DNA from 3 places in the uncultured Paenibacillus sp. genome. Region 2 is predicted to be linked to each of the others. Evidence: predicted binding sites of a transcription regulator. Region 2 holds the regulator's gene; each other region holds the start of a gene.
The links. Region 2 encodes Rex, which represses fermentation and respiration genes when NADH is low (regulators of the CRP and FNR family bind a similar motif). Its sites were predicted from a motif close to TTGTGAAATATTTCACAA; they were not measured.

Region 1: the regulator Rex is predicted to act here: its motif matches at 1,615-1,632, upstream of RWM61_RS08425 (formate/nitrite transporter family protein).
Region 3: the regulator Rex is predicted to act here: its motif matches at 1,870-1,887, upstream of RWM61_RS08455 (hemerythrin domain-containing protein).

What each region holds. Positions count from the first base shown of each region.
Region 1 covers NZ_CAUPYC010000018.1:33,648-36,923, forward strand. The annotation lists gene hmpA (NO-inducible flavohemoprotein) at 1-1,012, shown strand, start outside; gene RWM61_RS08425 (formate/nitrite transporter family protein) at 1,728-2,567, shown strand; gene RWM61_RS08430 (Crp/Fnr family transcriptional regulator) at 2,762-3,276, shown strand, end outside.
Region 2 covers NZ_CAUPYC010000034.1:34,363-37,638, reverse strand. The annotation lists gene RWM61_RS12285 (amidohydrolase) at 1-1,297, opposite strand, end outside; gene RWM61_RS12280 (redox-sensing transcriptional repressor Rex) at 1,272-1,925, opposite strand; gene dinG (ATP-dependent DNA helicase DinG) at 1,922-3,276, opposite strand, start outside.
Region 3 covers NZ_CAUPYC010000018.1:38,826-42,101, reverse strand. The annotation lists gene RWM61_RS08465 (AraC family transcriptional regulator) at 1-365, shown strand, start outside; gene RWM61_RS08460 (hemerythrin domain-containing protein) at 456-980, opposite strand; gene RWM61_RS08455 (hemerythrin domain-containing protein) at 1,154-1,696, opposite strand; gene RWM61_RS08450 (dihydroorotate dehydrogenase electron transfer subunit) at 2,001-2,702, shown strand; gene RWM61_RS08445 (dihydroorotate dehydrogenase) at 2,683-3,276, shown strand, end outside.

The DNA of each region.
Region 1 (3,276 bases), on a different contig from region 2:
TAAGCACCGGAGTCTCGGCATCAAGCCCGAGCAGTACCCGATCGTCGGCGAAAATCTGCTCGCGGCGATCAAGGAGGTGCTGGGCGACGCGGCGACGGACGAGATTCTGCAGGCCTGGGCGGAAGCGTACGGGGTCATTGCGAAAGTATTCATCGACGTGGAGGCCGGCATGTACGAGCAATCCGAGCGCCAGGAGGGCGGCTGGGCGGATTTTCGGGCGTTCACGGTGGAGAGGAAAGTGAAGGAAAGCGCCGTCATCACCTCCTTTTATCTCGTTCCGAGGGATGGTCGAGCGATTGCGGCCTTTGAGCCGGGGCAATACATCAGCGTGAAGCTTAATATTCCGGGCGAGGCCTATACCCATATTCGCCAGTACAGCCTGTCGGACGCCCCGGGCAAGCCTTATTACCGGATCTCCGTGAAGCGGGAGGATGCGCTCGGAAACCTTCCGGCCGGGAAGGTGTCGATTTATTTGCACGAGCAGGTCGGGGAAGGCGACGAGCTGCTGATATCGGCGCCCGCCGGCGATTTCGTGCTGGACCGCAAGGATACGCGCCCTGTCGTCCTGCTTAGCGGCGGCGTCGGATTGACGCCTATGCTCAGCATGCTGAACATGCTTGCCGAAACGGAGCCGGATCGGCAGGTCACATTCGTTCATGCGGCTCAGAACGGGGATATGCATGCGTTCAAGGGACATGTGGAGGACTTGGCCCGCAAGCACGCGCAGGTGTCCGCCTACTGGTGCTACGATAAGCCGACAGCCCGCGATAAGGCGGCGAACGCTTTTCACAAAGAGGGATTTATCGATTTGGCTTCGCTGAAGTCGTGGGTTCCGGTAAAGGACGCGTGTTATTATTTCTGCGGACCTGTTCCTTTTATGAAGGCGATGCATCGTGCGTTGAAAGACTGGGGCATACCGGCCTCCGACATCCGCTATGAATTTTTCGGTCCGGCTGGCCGCCTTGAGGAGGATTCCGAACCGAAACAGGAGGAACTCGTTCAACGTTCTTAAGGACTGCACGGCTAACATTCAGTGGACGAATCGAAGGTGCAGAACTCAGGCGTCAGGAGGAGGTCCGGCACGTATCGTTCGGCGAATGGCCGAAAAGGGGCTGTCTCGAAGGTCTGAAAAGGCCTGGGAGACAGCCTTTTTGCATGGAGTTGTGCTTTCCGAGCCATTGTGCGCGGGCTGACCGCAGACAGTGGCGGGAAGGAAAGCGGGCACAGCGCGGAAAAACGCGCATGACAGGCGGAGGACGCTTAAATAGAGAAAAAAGTTCGCTAATAGTGAACAACGGGCACTATAAAATCGGGTTTTGCTAGCATGTCGGAGTATTGTAAAGTTTTTTCCCTATTAGGGAAAGAAACTCACTATATAGTGAAGATTCTTCACTAACCCGTTGCAAAGACGTCAGGAGACAAGGATTTAGCGAACAGAATGCGCTAATAACGCAATTTTTTCGCTAATGGTCGAACCCGGTGGTGTGGGGAACCGTACGGGCAGCAAGGACGAATGTATCCTGCAGGGAGCGGTACGGGTAGCAAGGGCGAATGTAGCGGAGCCGCTACCGGCCGGCCATTCCCCGCGAATGACCGGTTTTCTCGCCGCAGACTTTGTGAAAATAATCACCGCTAACCGGCGCGCGAAGAAGTACATTGAATATATACGACCGGGCCGGCGTTTCGCGCGAATGAAGGCCCCAATCCTTCCTTGAAGCAGGTGACCCATGGAAACAGAACAGTTGAAACTCGTCGAGGCGGTGGCTGTCAAGAAACATAAAATCTTCAGCAAGAGCAAGCCGCGATTTCTGCTTCGTTCCGTCATCGCGGGCATGTTTATCGGCTTCGGGGTGATCGCGGCTTACAAGACGGGCAACTTTTTTTACCTGGAGGATTCCCCGTTGGCTTACCCCGTCGCGGCCCTCACGTTCGGAGCGGCGATCATCCTGGTCGCATACGGCGGCGGAGATTTGTTTACCGGCAATACGTTCTATTTCACCTATGCCGCGTTGAAGAAAAAGATCAGATGGCCCGATGTTTTGCGCATCTGGACCGCCAGCTACTTCGGCAATCTCGTCGGCGCCGTCCTTTTCGCGCTCCTGGTGCTCGGGACCGGCCTGTTCGACGACGGCAGCGCCAACGGATTTCTCCTGAGCGCGGCGGAGAAGAAGATGAATGCGCCGGTGATGGAGCTTTTTTTTCGCGGGATTCTCTGTAACTGGCTCGTAAGCATGGCTTTCTACGTTCCGATGACGCAGAAGGGCGACGGGGCGAAAATGTTCACGATGCTGCTGTTCGTATTCGTCTTTTTCGTCTCGGGGTACGAACACAGCATCGCCAATATGGGCACATTCGCAGTTGCTTTGCTGATCGATCATCCGGATACGATCACGCTGGCAGGCGCCGTCCGCAACCTGATCCCCGTTACGCTCGGCAATATAGTCGGCGGCGGCCTGATGATGGCGGCGGTCTATTATTATCTGAATCGTCCGCTTCCGGGAGAAACGGAAATGAATGCGGAATCAAGTGATCTGGTTCACATTCACCGGAGCCAAGCGAATCTATAATGGATCGTACCACGGCGCGTTTCGCGCTTTTGAAAGGGAGGAATCGGACAATGGCACACCCCCATCATTACGAACCGGTTTATGAATCGCGGCATCATCCGCTGCACCTGAGGAAGAAGTGCTCGCCGCGCTTTGGGAGAAATCCAATGATTACGGCTACTGATCGGAAGTAAAGCAAGGGAAGGAGAAATCGTATGATCAGACGACGAAAAAGCCTGCTGGCTCAAGTGCCGCTTTTTAAATATTTGACGTCGCAGGAGCTGGAGGAGTTGAGCTGGTGCGCCGCGCTTCGGGACGTCGGCCGCAAGACGCTCATTTTCGCGGAGGGAGACGCGAAGGACGCCATTTTCTTCATCGTATCCGGATTGGTGAAAACCTATAGCGCCGGCGCATCGGGACATGAGAGCAATCTGGCCTTCCTGAAGAAGGGCGATGCGCTTCCGGGGGAAGGGCTGTTCTCGAGAAGCGTCTACGCCGTTTCCGCCTCGGCAATCGTCCAGACGCAGCTGCTTGTCCTGCCCTTCGGGCAGCTGATGAAGTTTCTGGCCGCCAACCCGAACGCGGCCGCTTCCATGATGCGGATGATGGATGAAGCGAATGCGGCGCTTCAGAAGCAGCTGCACGATCTGACCTGGGCCGGCTCCCGGAATCCCGGCCAGCTTTTCCTTTTGAAGCTGGCGGAGCATTACGATCATCCGCCCAAAGGCAA
Region 2 (3,276 bases):
TCAGCCTTTCGTAGCAGCGCTGCGCTTCGACCCGGATTTTCTCCTCATCGAGCCCCGTGCAGCGCCGGTTGTCCACCACCTGGACGCCGTCGACCCAGACGTGGCGGACGTCCCGCCCGTTGCCGGCGTATACGAGATGGGATACCGGATCGGTGTGGGGATAGAAATGCGGCTGCTCAAAATCAAGCGCGATGAAATCGGCCTTCATGCCGGCCTTCAGCATACCGACACGACCCTGCTGCCAGATCGCCTTGGCCCCGCAGACGGTGCCCATCCGAAGCGCCTCAAGCGCCGGCACGGCGGTCGGGTCGCCGGACACGCCTTTATGGATGAGCGCCGCGAGGCGGATCTCATCGAACATATCCAGATTGTTGTTGCTTGCCGCGCCGTCCGTGGCAAGCCCTACCGTAATGCCGGCCGCCAGCATCGCCGGCACGCGCGCCACGCCGCTCGCCAGCTTCAGGTTGCTGGCCGGGTTGTGGGCGACGCCGACTCCCCGCTCGGCCAGAAGCACGATCTCGTCATCGGTCAGGTGGACGGCATGCGCGACCAGCGACGGACGGGAGAAGAAGCCGAGCTTGTCGAGATGCAGGGCGGGCCGCAGACCGTACTCGCGGACATTTTGCTCCACCTCGGCCGCCGTTTCCGACATGTGAGTATGCAGCGGCAGATCCAGGTCGTGGGCCGCCTGCACGAACTGCTCGATAAGGGCCGGCGGGCAAGTATAAGGCGAGTGAGGCGACATGACGGCCGTTATTCGCCCGTTTGCCTTGCCGTGCCAATTGCGCGCGAACCGCACCGCCTCGGCCAGCTTTTCCCGCTGCACATCCTCCGGACAGAGCCCGATCACACCGCGCATCAGCACGCCGCGCATGCCCGACGCTTCGACGACCTGCGCCACCTCATCCATATGGTCGTACATGTCGACGAAGGCGGTTGTGCCGCTTTTCAGCATTTCGAGCGCCGCCAGCGACGCGCCCCAACGTACGTCCTCGGCCGTATAGCGGCCTTCCATCGGCCAAATTTTCGCCGCCAGCCATTCCTGCAGCACCATGTCGTCCGCCACGCCGCGCAGCAGCGTCATGGCCGCATGCCCGTGGGTATTGATCAAACCCGGCATGAACAACAGGCCGCCGCCGTTCACCTTATGGGCGCCGTCGACAAGACTCCCCGGGTGCGCTTCGCCGATATACGCGATCCGGTCGCCTTCGACGACCAGATGCCCCTGCACGACCCGGCTCGCCTCGTCCATCGTGACGAACGTTCCGTTCTCAATCCACCACTTCTTCATCGCCATCCGCTCCGTTTTCCAGGTAATAGGCCAAGCTCAACAGCTCCGTCGTAAAATCCGCGTGGTGGATCCGCACATCCCCCTGCACCTTCAGGATCGCGGGCGCGAAGTTCAAGATGCCTTCCACGCCCGCCTGCACCAGCCGATCCGCCACGTTCTGCGCCTCGGCGGCCGGAACGGTTATGATGCCGATGCGGATTTGCAGCTCGTCGACCGTCCGCCTCAGCTCGTCCATCGGCTGGACGGTCATGCAGTTGATCCGGGTGCCCACCTTGGACGGATGCGCGTCGAATACGGCGACGATTTTCATGTTGTCCTTGATATACGTATTATAATTGCACAGCGCATGCCCGAGATTGCCCGCTCCGACCAAGCCGACGTTAAGCGGTTGATCGAGCTTGAGAATCTGGCGGATTTTCTCGATCAGGTAAGAAACGTCGTACCCGATTCCCTTGCGGCCGAATTCGCCGAAATAAGCGAGATCCTTGCGGATTTGCGCCGGGTTCAAGTCAAGCTTCTGTCCGAGTTCCTGCGACGATACCGTCTGCACCTCGCTGCGCAGCAGCTCGTTCAGCACATGCAAATAAATCGGCAGCCGTCTTACGACCGCCTCTGAAATCTTGATCTGTTTCACCGCTCTGCCCCCTCGCCGATTTGTACCGCCGGCTCCAGCCATTCTCTGATCCGAGGCACGATCTGGTCCAGATGCATGTGCTCGATCTTCGGACCCGGCAGCGAATACAAGAAGTATTTGCCGTAATACGTTTCAATAACACGGGTATCGTAAATAAGGACGATACCGCGGTCCTGCGCGGTTCTAACCAATCGTCCGAAGCCTTGCTTGAAGCGGATGACCGCTTGCGGCACGGACAGCTTCATGAACGGATTTTGCTTTTCCTGCTGCAGCATTTCCGCCTTCGCCTCAAGCAGCGGATGGTTCGGAGGCTGAAACGGAAGCCTGACGATCGCCAGACAGGTGAGCGCGTCGCCCGGAATGTCCACCCCTTCCCAGAAGCTGCTCGTTCCGAGCAGAACTGACGACTGCTGCTGCTGAAACCGACGGGTCAGCTTGCTGCGGCTGCCGCTGTCGACGCCTTGGCCGATTACCTGAATGCCGGCAGCGGCCAGCGCTTCCTTGAGCGGGTCGTATACCTGCCTCAGCATGCGGTATGAGGTGAACAGCACAAGCATCCGGCCGTTCGTTTCGAGCGCCGTTTCCGCCAGCGAGCGGACAAGCGCGCCGACGAACTCCGGATCGCCCGAGGCCCCCTTCAGCCCCGGGAAGTTGCGCGGAATGACGACGAGCGCCTGGTCACGGTAATTGAACGGCGACTCCAGCTGCACCGTTGCGAGCCGGCCGCTTTTGCCCGCTTCTTCCAGGCCGAGCTGCTCGCAGGCATACTGGAACGATTTTTGCACCGACAACGTTGCCGACGTCATGACGACGCTGCGCTTGACGTCGAAGAAATACTGTTTCAATTGGCCGCTCACGTCGGCCGGCACCGCGAACAAATGCACTGATTTGGCCTTGTAAGCGGGGCTTGCCTCCATCCAGTATACCGTACCGCCGTCATCGAGCCTGACGAAAGTCCGCAGCTCATCCCGGATTCGCGCCAGATCCTTGACGCTTCCGTTCATGTCCGTCAGCAGGCCCTGGATCGCGGTGTCGTCTATCCGGTCTTTCACATCCGCGGACAGCTTGTCGAGCGCCTTTACGATTTCGTTTAGGCCCGCATACACGTTCGCCTCCGCGGTCCGCACGTACGACCAGCCTTCCGGCAGCTTGTCGCTTTTCATCCGCACGACCGACTGCCCGGGTTCGGCTCCGTCTTTGACGGCGGCGGTCAGCCCGAAGAACAGATCGAACAGCTGATCCCAATGCTCGCGAACTTCGCCGAACACGGGCGCCGCCGCGTCGATCGCCTCCGCCCATGCCTGCGCGCGTTCGTCCCCTTCGGCAAGCAGCAGCAGCTTGAGCTGATGAA
Region 3 (3,276 bases), on a different contig from region 2:
CGGAGCTGGTGAAAAACAACAGGCGGAATACGAAATCGTTCGTAAAAGTGCATGCGCTGCTCGATTATATCCACCGGAACTACACGAAACCGATCACGAGCGCGGAGATCGAGCAGGAATTCGATTGCAATTACGACTACATCAATCGGGTGTTCAGCGAGGTGACGGGCCATACGATCATCCGCTACGTGAACCTGATCCGCATCAATCACGCGAAGGAATTGATCGAGGCCACCCACCTAAGCATGAACGAAATCGGCTATTTGACCGGGTTGAACGATCCTTTCTATTTCAGCAAGGTGTTCAAGAAGTACGTCGGCCTGTCGCCGACGCAGTATTACAAGAAAATCAGGGAGGGCGTGTGAGTGTCAGGCATATCCACACAGGTCGGGCACTTTAGTGCCGGATTCCGGCGTTATTCCGCTCACCCGCCGAACCGGCGGACGGACGGTCGTTCACAGCCCGGTCTCGCCCACAAGCTGCTCCACCGCCGGAAATATCGTTTGCTCCTCGATTCTGAAATGCTCCTTGAGCAGGACGCAGCCCTGCAGGAGACATCTGACCGCATCCGCCACGACGCCCGCGTTCGGACGGTCTCCGAACTCGTTCAAGCGCTCGAGAAACACCCGCAGATACACAGTGGCCATCTGGTGATCCTTCTCCATCACCCAAATCGAATCGCGCACCGCGGATTCATGCGAACGAGGCATATGCTCTTCAATCAACGGAATCAGGTTCTCCTCTTCCCACGCCGCATGCCGCTCGAGCGCATGCATGAAGGCGACCAGCGGCTGCTTGACGCCGCTTATTTCATTCGCCGCAGCCGATACGGCAGCCATTCTGTCCGCGCGGGCGGCGGCTGCTTCTATACGTTCGATCGTTTGCCTCAAATCCGAATGCTCATCCCTGAGCCGTCTCACCGCCTCAACCATATCGGAAGGCCGCCCGGTTTCACCCGGCCTGTCTATCGTTCTTTGCATCGATCTCAACCTCCTTCGGTGGATGAAATCAGCGTAACGCTTTTCATAAACCGGCGATATGAGATTCGTCACTCAAAGAAGGCCGGCAAAAGAAGCGCCCCCCGCCTTGCCTCGGAAGGCAAAGCGGAGGGCGCTGCCGTGATTGCGGGCGAACAAGAGCGAACCCGAACCCGCTAGGAATAGAAATAGTCAATATCGGTCAACATCTCGTCGGCGAGCGGGAAAATAAGCTCTTCCTCCAGCCGGAAGTGCTCCTGCAGGATGAGGCACGCCTGCACCATATTGGAAGCGGCTTGCCGGATCAGGTCGATGCGGGCCGCCGGCACGTTGTCCTCCGTCAGCTCCATGAAGGTCCCGATGAACAACAAGGCCAGCTCGTGATCTTTTTCCATCACCCAGAACGAAGGGGTTATCGACGGGACGGTGCGTTTATGAAAATAATCGCTGACCAGCGGGAACATCTCCCGCTCCTCCCATTCCGAATGCGCTTCAAGCTGCAGCGCGAACGCCACCGTCCGTTCGCGCAGTCCGCCAAGCAGCCGAAGGGCGGTATCCGCGTCCGTTTCCCTGCCCGCCTCCAAGGCGTCGGTATATAAAACCTTCACTTGTTCGTTCAGCCGGTCGTGTTCTTCCTTCAGCCGCCCTACCGCATACATGAAATCCGTCGGTCTCGCCGAATCCTGGGAAACCGTCGGCAACGACGTTTTGCCATTCATGGATACTCATCCTCCTCAGAGAGGTTTTGTTATAACCCGATTATATCCTTCTTTCCTTTGATAAGCTGTGAGCATGATCACGTTGAGCGATAACCGGCGTTCCCCATTTGAACCGCACTCCGTGCGGATTGGAAGGGTACATGCGCAAAAAGCACCCGGCCGTGCACCTTTTCATGTGAAAAGTGCAACAAGTAAACCGGCCTGCCTCTATGCGAAATGTCACTGGTTGAAAAATCCGGCTGTGATACGGTAGCGTGGAGGATCAGGTCAAGCGAGGAGCTTGCCTTTGAAAGGAGAATTCGATGTGGCACGCGTGATCGCGAATGAAAAGCTTGCGCCGGGCATTTACCGGCTGACCGCCGAGGGAGACTACCGCGCCGAATCGGGCCAATTCTATATGCTTCGCTGCTGGGAAGCCTTTCCCGTCTTGTCCCGGCCGATCAGCATCCACGACATCGGCCCGGGGACGATATCGTTCCTGTACCGGGTCGGCGGAACCGGCACCCGGCTGCTGTCGGAGCTGCGGCCCGGCGATCATCTTCGCCTTGAGGGCCCTTTCGGCCAAGGCTTCCCCAAGCCCGAAGGGCGCACCGCAATCGTCGGCGGCGGTATGGGTGTCGCCCCCCTCTTGCTTGCCGCCAGACGGATGCAAGGAGCCAAGGTGTTCCTCGGCTTTTCCGGTGAGCCGTTCGGGGTTTCCCGGTTCCGCGGCGCGCACCCGGATGTGACGGTCGTGTCCGGCGGAACGGTGGCCGACAGCGTCGAGCCGGCGGTATACGATACGATTTTCGCTTGCGGGCCGGTTCCCCTTATGGCGCAGCTGGCCCGGAAAGCGGAGGGAACGGGCGCACGTCTGTACGTATCCGTCGAAAAGCGCATGGCATGCGGTCTCGGCGCTTGCAACGGCTGTGCGGTCGCCGGAAACGGCGCATACCGCAAGGCATGCGTGGAAGGTCCCGTTTTCTCGGCCGGGGAGGTGGACTTCCATGATCTCCTTAGCCTGTGAGCTGGCGGGAGTGCCCTTGTCCAATCCGATTCTGACGGCGTCGGGCACGTTCGGCTTCGGCAAGCCGTATGCGCCCTTGTATCCGCTTGATAAACTGGGCGGCATCGTCACAAAAGGACTGACCCTCCACCCCCGGGCCGGCAACGCCGGTACGCGGATTTATGAGACGCCGTCCGGCCTCATGAACAGCATCGGGCTCGAAAATCCCGGCCTTCCGGCATTTCTGGATCGCGAGCTTGAAGTGATGACAAGCTACGGGCCGGCGGTCATCGTGAATTTGGGCGGCGGAACGGTCGGGGAATACAAGGAGGGCGCGGAGCTGCTCACGGACGTCTGCCGCGGACTGCGGGATGCCGGCAAGCGGGCCGCCGATTTGATCGAGCTGAACATTTCATGCCCCAACGTCAAGGAAGGCGGATTGCAGTTCGGGCTTGAAACCGGCCAAGCGCTTGAAGTCGTCCGCGCCGTCCGGAGGGCGACGGACCTTCCGCTGCTCGTCAAGCTGTCGCCGGGTGCCCGCGACCTGACGGAAATGGCGCGCATGTGCGAAGCGGAAGGCGCGGACGGGTTGTCG